Regions from separate parts of the Pelagerythrobacter sp. Soil_C_18 genome, predicted to be linked through region 1. Evidence: riboswitches for the same ligand, from Rfam matches in the RefSeq annotation. Region 1 holds a riboswitch; each other region holds the start of a gene.

Region 1 (3,268 bases):
GGCCCGATGCTGGTCGGCAGCCTGTGCGCGCCCGACGAGCGCCTGCCGGTCATCACTCTCGCTGCCGAGCTGGAGGAGATGGTCGTCGGCGGGTTGCAGGATCCGGCAAGTGGCACCGTCGTGATCGAGCCCGATCTCGCCCGCTCGATCGGCGAACGCATCGCCACGATCCTGACCGCCCGTCCGCCGGGCGCCAGCAAGCCCGCGCTGATCGTCCAGCCGCGCGCCCGCCGCCCGCTAGCCGGCCTGCTGCGCCTGCGCGCGCCCGGCTGCGCGGTCCTTTCGATCAACGAACTGCCCGTCGCACAGCCGATCGACGTCATCGCAGTCGTCGGCGGCGACGAGCAGGCGCAGACTCCCCAGCCGGCGCCGGACATGGACAGGGAGCCCTTGGCCGCATGAGGTACGACCATTCCGAGTTCGCGGTGGCGGAGGCCTATCGCGGCAATGTCGGCGACCGGGTGACCCGGTTCCTGCCGATGGTGCGCAAGCTGGCCTGGCACCTGTCGGGTAGCGGCGGCCCGACCGTCGACGTCGAGGACCTGATGCAGGCTGGCCTCGTCGCGCTGACCGAATGCGCGCAGAAGCACGATTCGCCAAGTGAGGACGGCTTTGCCGCCTATGCCAAGCTGCGCGTGCGCGGCGCGATGGTCGATCTGCTGCGCAGCGCCTCGCCCGATCCACGAGGCGCGCGCGCCAAGCGGCGGATGATCGAGGACAAGAAGGCGAAGCTCCACACTGCGCTGGGGCGCGAGCCCTCTTCAGCCGAACTTGCAGAGGCGTTCGACATGACCGTAGCCGACTTCGTCCAGTTCGAAAGCGATCTTGCGGAGACCCGGCTCAACTCCCTCGACGAATGCTATTCGGAAACGAATACCGCTTTCGCCTCGAGCGAGCCGGATGCGGAGCGGCAGGTACTGCAGCAGGAGGACCGCGAGAACCTGATTGCGGCAATCGCCTCCCTCGGCGAGCGGCACCAGCTCGTGATTCAGCTCTACTTCGTCGAGGAGCTCAACCTGTCCGAGATTGCCGATGTGCTCGGCGTCAGCGTGCCGCGCGTCCACCAGCTCAAGGCCGCCGCCCTCGCGCAGATGCGCAAGGCGATGGCGGACGATTGATCCCAGCAGGCATTGACAAGCCGTGGCTCCGCGCCGCATCTGCGGCGTCAGACGGTGCCGCACGCGCTTCACGCACGCGCGGCTAAGAGGGAAGCCGGTGAGACGCCGGCGCTGTGCCCGCAACTGTAAGTGGGGAGCCCCGAGCCATCACGTCACTGGAAATCGCTTCCGCAACGGAAGCGATTGTCGGGAAGGCGGCTCAGGGGCGACGATCCGCAAGTCAGGAAACCTGCCGTCGCGTCGTTCGTCCGGGGAGCCGGGTCAGCTCAGTCGGACGGGAAACGCGTTTTCCCGCAGAAGCGACAGCAATCGGCCGGGTCTCCGGCGCCGGGGCGAGCAGCCCTGGCGGGCCACGACTGTCCAGAGCGAAGCGGGGTTCCGAGCCCTCCCCCGCGAGCTTGAGCGATTCGGGAAATCCGCCATGCGCAACGCAGCGGAATGCACGAGACGAGGCGGCCGACTGGCGGCCGGCGCGATAGCGTTTGCGCTCCTCCTGACCGCATGCGCCCCGGCGCACGAACCCGATGCCGGCGGCGGCGAGCCGCAGCGCATCGTCAGCCTCGACTATTGCGCCGATCAGTACGTGCTCCGCTTCGCCGACCGCGACGCGATCGTCGCGCTTTCGCCCTACGCCGGGGACCGCTTCTCCTACATGCGCGCCGAGGCGGAGGGGCTGCCGACGGTGCGGCCGCGCACCGCCGATATTCTCGCGCTCCAGCCCGATCTCGTCGTCCGCTCCTTCGGCGGAGGCGCCGACGTAGTGCCGTTCCTCGAGGAACTGGGCGTGCCGGTGGTCCAGATCGGTTTCCCGCAGACGATCGCCGAAGTGCGCGGCGAAGTCCTGCGCGTTGGCAGCGCGCTCGGCGCGGAAGCCGAAGCGCAGCGGGTGGCCGCCGACATGGACCGCCGCCTCGCCGCCTTACCCGAGCCCCCTGAGAAAGCTCGCACCGCGCTCTACATGACGCCGGGGGGCATGACCTCAGGGGAGGGAACGCTGGTCCACGAGATCCTGCGCACCGCGGGCCTCGCCAATTTCCAGGACCGGCCCGGCTGGAACACGCTGCCGCTCGAGCGGCTCGCCTACGAGCACCCCGACGTGGTCGCCGCGGCCTTCTACGAAGGCGTCGAGAGCCAGGCCGACAGCTGGAGCGCCGCGCGCCATCCGGTCGCCCGGGCGCAGCTCGAGAACCGGCCCGTCGTGCCGCTCGAAGGCGCCTGGACGAGCTGCGGCGGCTGGTTTCTGATCGACGCGATCGAGGCTCTGTCGCACGCCGCCCGCGGAGAAATGCCATGACCGCCCGCGCGAACGCTCTTCTCGCTGTTGCGCTGATCGGCGCGATCCTGCTCGCTCTGCTGCTCGGCTCGGTGCCGCTATCGCCCGCGCGGGTGCTCAGCGCCATCGGCCTGCAAGGGAGCGCCGGGGATACGCTCGTGGTCTGGCAAATCCGCATGCCCCGCGCGCTCGCCGCCGCTGTGGTCGGCGCGGCACTGGGGATGAGCGGCGCGGCCTTGCAGGGCCTGCTGCGCAACCCACTCGCCGAACCGGGCATCCTCGGTGTCTCGGCCACCGCAGCGCTGTTCGCGACGTTCGTGCTGTTCTTCGGCCTCGCCGGGGCCGGACCGCTGATCCTGCCGCTGGCCGCAATCGCCGGGGCGCTGGCGGCGACACTGGTGGTCGCTCTTGCGGCGCTGCGGACCCGCTCGGCAGTGACGCTGATCCTCGTCGGGATCGGTCTGTCGAGCTTCTCCGCCGCGCTGATGGCACTGCTGATGAACCTCGCGCCCAATCCCTTCACGCTGGCCGACATGATCAACTGGACGCTCGGCACAGTCGCCAATCGCAGCTTCGCCGATCTCGCCTATGCCGCGCCGTTCCTTGCGATCGGGGCCGCGATCCTGCTCGCCACCCGCCGGGGCCTCGCCGCGCTGGCGCTGGGCGAAGAGGCGGCCGAGGGGGTCGGGCTCGATCTCAGGCGACAGCGGCTCGCGGTGATCCTCGGCGCGGGACTGGCCACCGGCGCGGCGGTCTCGCTCGCGGGGGCGATCGGCTTCGTCGGCATCGTCGCGCCGCATCTGGTCCGGCCCTTCGTCGGCTACGACCCGGCGCGCCTGCTGGTGCCCTCGGCCCTGCTCGGCGCACTGGTCCTGGT
Region 2 (3,268 bases), on a different contig from region 1:
GAAGTCGTGGAGCGGAGTGCGCCAGTCGGCGGACAGGGTCAGCGCATGGTGCGGGCGCCGGGCGAGGACGTTGCCCTGGTTCGCCGACCCCGCCGTGCGGTTCTCGGTGTCGACGTAGGCGTAGACCGCGCGGGTGGTCACCCGGTCGGACGGGCGCGCGCCGAGCTCGACCTCGATGCCTTCCGCGCGGACGCGGTCGGTGTTGTCGTAGTAGCCGAACGGCCGCTCTACGCAGAACGGGTCAGTGCCTTCGAAGCAGCTCACGAACTCGATCTGGTCGCGCGCGTCGCGACGGAAAGCGGTGAGCGCGCCGTAGAAGCGGGACTTCGTCAGCGAGCGGTCGCCGTGGACCAGGCCGATGTCGTAGCTGGTGCTGCGTTCGGGCTGGAGCGCCTCGTTCCCGTAGTCGGAATAGAGCTGGTAGAGCGTCGGCGCCTTGAAGCCCTCGCCCACGCTGGCGCGCAGGCGCAGGTCGCGGGTCAGGGCGTAGCTGATGTCGCCGCCGAAGCTCGTCTCGCTGCCGAAGCGCGCGTGGTCGTCCAGCCGCACGCCGGCATGCGCCGCGAGCGGGCCCATCTCGATGCCGAGCTGGGTATAGGCGCCGAAAATGCGCGTGGTCCGGCGCTCCTCGGCGGAGGTGCTGAAGGCCTCCCACTCGTTCTCGGCGCCGAAGTTGACCAGCAGCGGACCGATCGGGCGCCACTCGCCGCGAACTTCGGCCCGGTCCGAATGGCCGTCGCTGGAGAAGGTCGGTTCGTCCGAGGCTGGATTGCGGTTCACCCGCTCGGTGTCGGCGAAGGAGTAAGCGGCGCTGACGAACAGCGGCCCGGTGTCGTAGATAGCGCCCGCGGAGGCCGAATACTGGCGGGTGTGCTGCGTATCTGCGGTATCGCCAATGCCGGAGAAGTCCGGCAGGTAGCCATCGAGGTCGAGGTCGCCTTCGGCCCAGCGGCCGCGTGCGAAGATCTCGAAGCTGGGCGAGAGATAGAGCCGGCCCTGCCCGCTGGCGGTCCACTGCTCGAACCCGTCGGCCTCGGTGCCGTTCGCGGCCTGCGAGAAGCCGTCGGTGGTGTAGTAGCTGGCCGAGGCGCCGATGAAGCCGAGGTCGCCTCCGAGCCCGCCCGAGACCGCGCCCGTGGCGGTGTCGCGCGAACCGTATTCGGCGCTCGCCTGAAGCCCGCTTTCGGCGCGGGTCGAGGCGACGATCACGCCGCCGATCGCGTCCGAGCCCCAGATCGTGCTGTTCGATCCGCGCAGCACCTCGATCTTGGCGAGGTTGCTGGTGAGCAGGTTGCCGAAGTCGAACGCGCCGCCGGGCGAGGCCGGGTCGGCCACCCGCACGCCGTCGATCAGGACGAGAAGCTGCTCGCCCTCCGCACCGCGCAGGCCGACGTTGGTGACCGCGCCGACGCCGCCGTCGCGGCTGACGACGAGGCCGGGCACGCGCTCGAGCACCCGCGTCAGGTCGGCGCCCTGGATGCTCCGGATCTCCTCCTCGCCGATCACGGTGACGGCCTGGCCGGTATCCTCGATCTCGATCCGCGTGCCGGTGGCGGTGACGGTGATCTCCGTCTCTTCCGGCCGGAAGTCGGCGAAGGGATCGGCCGAGATCTTGGGCGTCCGAGGTTCGGACGTCGCTTCCTCGCCGCTCTCCTGCGCCTGAAGCGGCGCGGTGAGCGCCACGAGACTTGCACCGATAATCAAGTAATTACGCATGTATCCTCCTGTCACGAACGAAATGCCGCTCATGACGGAGCGAGGGCACACGCCCTCCCCGCTTGCTTCCGGTACACCCCGCCCGGCAGCGCGAACGACCGTCATCGGCAGGTCTCCTGGCTCCCGGATCATAGCGGCCCGCTCCGCCTTCCCGGCCGTCCGAGGGACGATGCCAGTGGCGCGTGGGAGCGGGCGCTCCCCGGTCACAGTTGCGGGGGCAGCGGGGGCCCCTGGAGACTTGCTCCATACCCCCTTCCCTCTTCGGTCCGCCCTCCCTTGCGAAAGGGCAGGCGGACAACCCATGACGTGGGCGCGCACTAGCGGGGCTCTCCCAAAGCGGCAAGACGCATCGCGAGAAGCAAATATTCAGCATCCCGATTAACCGGCGCTTGCGATCTGTACCGCCAAGGGACGCCCGCGACGGGGCGGTCGAAGCGCGCCTTCGCTGCTGATACGCGCTGGCCGCGCGCCCGCATTGCCTCTCGAATCAAGGACAGCCGTGACCCCTGCCCCCGCTTCCGCTGCGAGATTCCGCACGCGCCGCAAGCCGGCGACGCCGTGGGCGCGCCTCATGCGGCGCCTCAGCGGACGGCGGATCCTGGCGCTGGCCGCGGCGATCGGCGTGCCGGCGATGGCGGCGCCCGGCGACTGGACTGCGTTCGGCGAACCGGCCGCCGCGCTGACCCAGGCGGAGGCGGTCCAGCCGCTCGCCTACGAGCGCGCGGGGCAGAACTTTCCCGGTTCCGCCTTCTACTTCCTCGAGGACGCGCCGCGCGTCGACTATGCCCTGCCCGAGAACGCAGCCACGCTCTACGACCCGACGGGCACCGGTGACGGCGTCGCCGCCGAACTGGCCGCCGCGCGGGTCGCGGGGCCTGCCGCCGCGGCATTCCGGCTGACCGGCACCGGCATCGACAAGGCACGCGCCCTGCACTGCCTGGCGAGCGCGGTTTATTACGAGGCGGCGAGCGAAGCGATCGGCGGGCAGCGCGCAGTAGCGCAAGTCGTGCTCAACCGCGTGGCCCACCCGAGCTATCCGAACAGCGTGTGCGGCGTGGTGTTCCAGGGATCGGAGCGCAAGACCGGCTGCCAGTTCACCTTCACCTGCGACGGTTCGCTCGTGCGCAAGCCGATGAAGGCGGCGTGGGAGCGGGCGCTGACGGTCGCGCAGCAGGCGCTGGCGGGCGAAGTCTACCAGCCGGTCGGCCTGGCGACCCATTACCACACGATCTGGATCAACCCGTACTGGGCCCCGAGCCTCGACACCGTCGGCACGATCGGCGCGCACCGCTTCTACCGCTGGCGCGGCGCGGCGGGGCGGCCCGCGGCGTTCACCGCCAGCTATCGCGGCGCCGAGCCGGCGGCCGCGCCCCATCCGCGCTCGTCCGCGCCGGAACCTGCCGCAGCGGCCGATCCGGTGGCGCTCGCCCGCGCCTATGAGCAAGCGCGGACCAGCGCGGCGGCGGCGAGCCCCGGAACCACCGCTCGTGCGCCGGCTCCCGACTATGCGCCCCCGGTCGAGGCGCGCGGCGGCGACGCGGCGTTCACCGCG
Region 3 (3,268 bases), 680 kb from region 1:
ACAGACGCTCGCGCGCATCGGCGAGGATATGAGCTGGGCAGGCCCGGCGAGCGCGGCCATCGACGAGGACCGCAAGCGTGCCTTGCAGCAGGCCTGCGGCGCGGGCGAAATCTATGTCGTCGGTTCGCCTCAGGCCCAGGAGCGATTCCTGACGCAGTATCCCCATCTGCGTGAGCCGCAGGTGCCGCCGCAGCCCCCAGGTTCGGCGAGCTGAGGACAATCCAAACTGGTGAACGTTCCGCGTTGCTTGGCTCCGGCGCAATGCAATGAGGCTGATGGCACAAGGGCGGCGGATCTGCCGCCGCCCTTGCGTGAGATTCGACCGAGCAGCCCCGGCCGCCCCTCAGGCTATTGGGGGTCCGGTGATGCGTCGCTGTCTTGCGGGACCGGTTCGCCCGTCACATCGTCGATTCCATCGCCATCCGCGTCGACCGGCTCACTCGTGGGTTCAGCAGTTGGATCCGTCGGAACAGGCGCAGGTTCCGGTGCGGGTTCCGCCGGCACAGGCTCTTCCGGAGCGGGCGGCGGAGGCGTGTCAGTGTCCTGGGCCTGGAGCGCGGTTCCGCCCACAGCGAGCGCCAGCGCGAGCGAAGCTTTGGTAAGCAGCGAGTTTGACATGATCTTCATTGACCGTCCTTAGTTTGCAACGTCCCCTGGTGACGCGTGGACGGACGGATCGCACAAAGGCTCCCGGTGGCGCGACGGGGCGAGATATGAATCGGACGAAGCGGATAGGCTCGGGCTGACGAGAAACCGGCGCCACGCCCGCAGCGGAGCGGCTGGCTCGGCGGCCTTGCACGAGCAATCTGGATATAAAGATATCTTTATATGCCTCTTGACTTCGCGGAGCAGACCTCCGAGTAGGCGCGTGTCGAGGTTCTCCGCGGCGGCCATTGCCGTCCCGGAGCTAAGACGGGAAGCCGGTGCGATGCCGGCGCTGCCCCCGCAACTGTAAGCGGCGAGCAGACAGTCGAGATGTGCCACTGGCGGACTTCCGCCGGGAAGGCCTGACTGTCTGCGGTGACCCGCGAGCCAGGAGACCTGCCTCCGACGCGATAACGTCCACCGGCGGGGTGCCCGGTCTGGTCGCTTGCATGGCGCGCGGCCGGACTTCCCGCGGCGCGTCCGGCGTGCGTGCCCGATCGGTTCCCCCGTCCTCATCGGGGTTCTATGAAGATGACCGTCACCGTTGCTACACTTGGATTTCCGCGTATCGGTCCCCGCCGCGAACTCAAGTTCGCGCTCGAGAAGTTCTGGGCCGGGACGATGACCCAGACGGAACTCGAAGAGGCCGCCTCCGGCCTGCGCCGTGCCAACTGGGCCCGCCAGGGCGGGCTTGGCGCAGACTGGCTGCCCTCCAACGACTTCTCGCTCTACGATCACGTGCTCGACACCAGCATCATGCTCGGGGCTATTCCGGCGCGCTACGATGGCGAGAGGAGAGGGCCTGCCGGCCTCGAAACCTATTTCGCGATGGCGAGGGGCGCGGCGGGCACCGGCGATTGCTGCGGCAAGGCACCCGCGAGCGTCACCGCCGGCGAAATGACCAAGTGGTTCGACACCAACTACCACTTCATCGTGCCCGAGATCGAACCGGGCTGCGCACTTCGGCTCTGCCACTTCAAGCCGCTCGAGGAATACCGCGAGGCCCGGGCACAAGGATTCGAGACTCGTCCGGTGCTGCTCGGTCCCATCACCTGGCTCAGCCTCGCCAAGGGCCGCGGCGTCGATCCGTTCGATTTCCTCGACGATGTCCTCGGGCACTACGCCACCCTCCTCGGCTTGCTCGCGCAGGCGGGCGCCGCATGGGTGCAGGTCGACGAGCCGATCCTGGTCACCGATCTGTCCCAACGTCAGCGGCGCGCCTTCACCCGCGCCTATGCCAAGCTGGCCGGCGCCGGCCCGAAGCTGATGCTGACGACCTATTTCGGCGGCCTGGGGGATAATCTCGGGCTGGCGGCATCGCTTCCGGTCGCCGGGCTCCATGTCGATCTCGTCCGCGCGCCCGATCAACTGGGCGCAGTGGTCGAGGCGGTGCCGGAGGACCGCCTTCTGTCGCTGGGCGTCGTCGACGGGCGCAACGTGTGGCGGACGGATATCGCGGGCCTGATTGACCGGCTCGCGCCACTTGCGACGGAACGTGATCTCGTGCTCGCGCCTTCATGTTCGTTGCTCCACGTGCCGGTCGATCTCGCGCTTGAGACGAGACTGGACGAAGAAGTGCGGCAATGGCTCGCGTTTGCGGTGCAGAAGATCGAGCAGCTCGATCTGCTCAAGCGTGCGCTGAATAGCGGCCGCGAGGCAGTGGCCGAGGACCTTGCGGTGGCCGAAAAAGCGGTCGCGGCGCGACGTCTGTCGACGCGGATCCATGATCCCGCGGTAGGCGCGCACGTCGCTGCGCTCACACCTGCGATGCGCGAGCGTGGCGCGAGCTATACGGAGCGCGCCCGTGTGCAGGCTGATGTGCTCGCGTTGCCCGCCTTACCAACCACCACCATTGGTTCGTTCCCGCAAACGCCCGAGGTTCGCAAAGCGCGCGCGGAGTACAAGCGCGGCGCGATGGATGAGGCGGCCTACGGGGCGTTCCTGCGGGCCGAGACCGAGCGGGCGATCCGCTGGCAGGAGGACGTGGGGCTCGATCTGCTCGTCCACGGCGAATTCGAGCGCAACGACATGGTGCAGTACTTCGGCGAGAAGCTCGCGGGGTTCGCCTTCACCGTCAGCGGCTGGGTGCAGAGCTACGGATCGCGCTGCGTGCGTCCGCCGATCCTCTACGGCGACGTATCGCGGCCCGCGCCGATGACGGTCGACTGGTGGCGCTATGCGCAGGATCTGACTGACAAACCGGTCAAGGGCATGCTCACGGGTCCGGTGACGATCCTCAACTGGAGCTTCGTCCGGGACGACCAGCCGCGCGAGGAAACCTGCCGTCAGATTGCGCTCGCCATTCGCGACGAGGTCCTCGATCTCGAAGCGGCGGGATGCAAGGCGGTCCAGATCGACGAGGCAGCCCTGCGCGAAGGGCTGCCGCTGCGCAGACGCGAGTGGCAGCACTACCTGGATTGGGCAGTCGATTGCTTCCGCCTCGCCGCAGCGGGCGTGGGGAACGCGACCCAGATCCACACGCACATGTGCTACTCGGAGTTCAACGACATTCTGCCCGCGATCGGGGCGATGGACGCCGACGTCATCTCGATCGAGACGGCACGCTCGCAGATGGAGCTGCTCGAGGCCTTCGCGCAGTATCGCTATCCCGGCGCGATCGGGC

The links. Region 1 has a riboswitch for cobalamin ahead of AC3A5N_RS03910 (ABC transporter substrate-binding protein). Riboswitches for the same ligand answer to the same signal wherever they lie in the genome.
Region 2: it holds a riboswitch for cobalamin, as region 1 does, so the genes downstream of both, AC3A5N_RS15485 (TonB-dependent receptor plug domain-containing protein) here and AC3A5N_RS03910 (ABC transporter substrate-binding protein) in region 1, are expected to answer to the same signal.
Region 3: it holds a riboswitch for cobalamin, as region 1 does, so the genes downstream of both, metE (5-methyltetrahydropteroyltriglutamate--homocysteine S-methyltransferase) here and AC3A5N_RS03910 (ABC transporter substrate-binding protein) in region 1, are expected to answer to the same signal.

What each region holds. Positions count from the first base shown of each region.
Region 1 covers NZ_JBDGIU010000001.1:832,861-836,128, forward strand. Annotated here, with positions in the region: gene AC3A5N_RS03900 (flagellar biosynthesis protein FlhA) at 1-402, shown strand, start outside; gene AC3A5N_RS03905 (sigma-70 family RNA polymerase sigma factor) at 399-1,118, shown strand; cobalamin riboswitch at 1,154-1,367, shown strand; gene AC3A5N_RS03910 (ABC transporter substrate-binding protein) at 1,540-2,412, shown strand; gene AC3A5N_RS03915 (FecCD family ABC transporter permease) at 2,409-3,268, shown strand, end outside.
Region 2 covers NZ_JBDGIU010000008.1:73,053-76,320, reverse strand. Annotated here, with positions in the region: gene AC3A5N_RS15485 (TonB-dependent receptor plug domain-containing protein) at 1-1,716, opposite strand, end outside; cobalamin riboswitch at 1,806-2,034, opposite strand; gene AC3A5N_RS15480 (cell wall hydrolase) at 2,288-3,268, shown strand, end outside.
Region 3 covers NZ_JBDGIU010000001.1:155,173-158,440, reverse strand. Annotated here, with positions in the region: gene AC3A5N_RS00695 (hypothetical protein) at 1-214, shown strand, start outside; cobalamin riboswitch at 859-1,063, shown strand; gene metE (5-methyltetrahydropteroyltriglutamate--homocysteine S-methyltransferase) at 1,171-3,268, shown strand, end outside.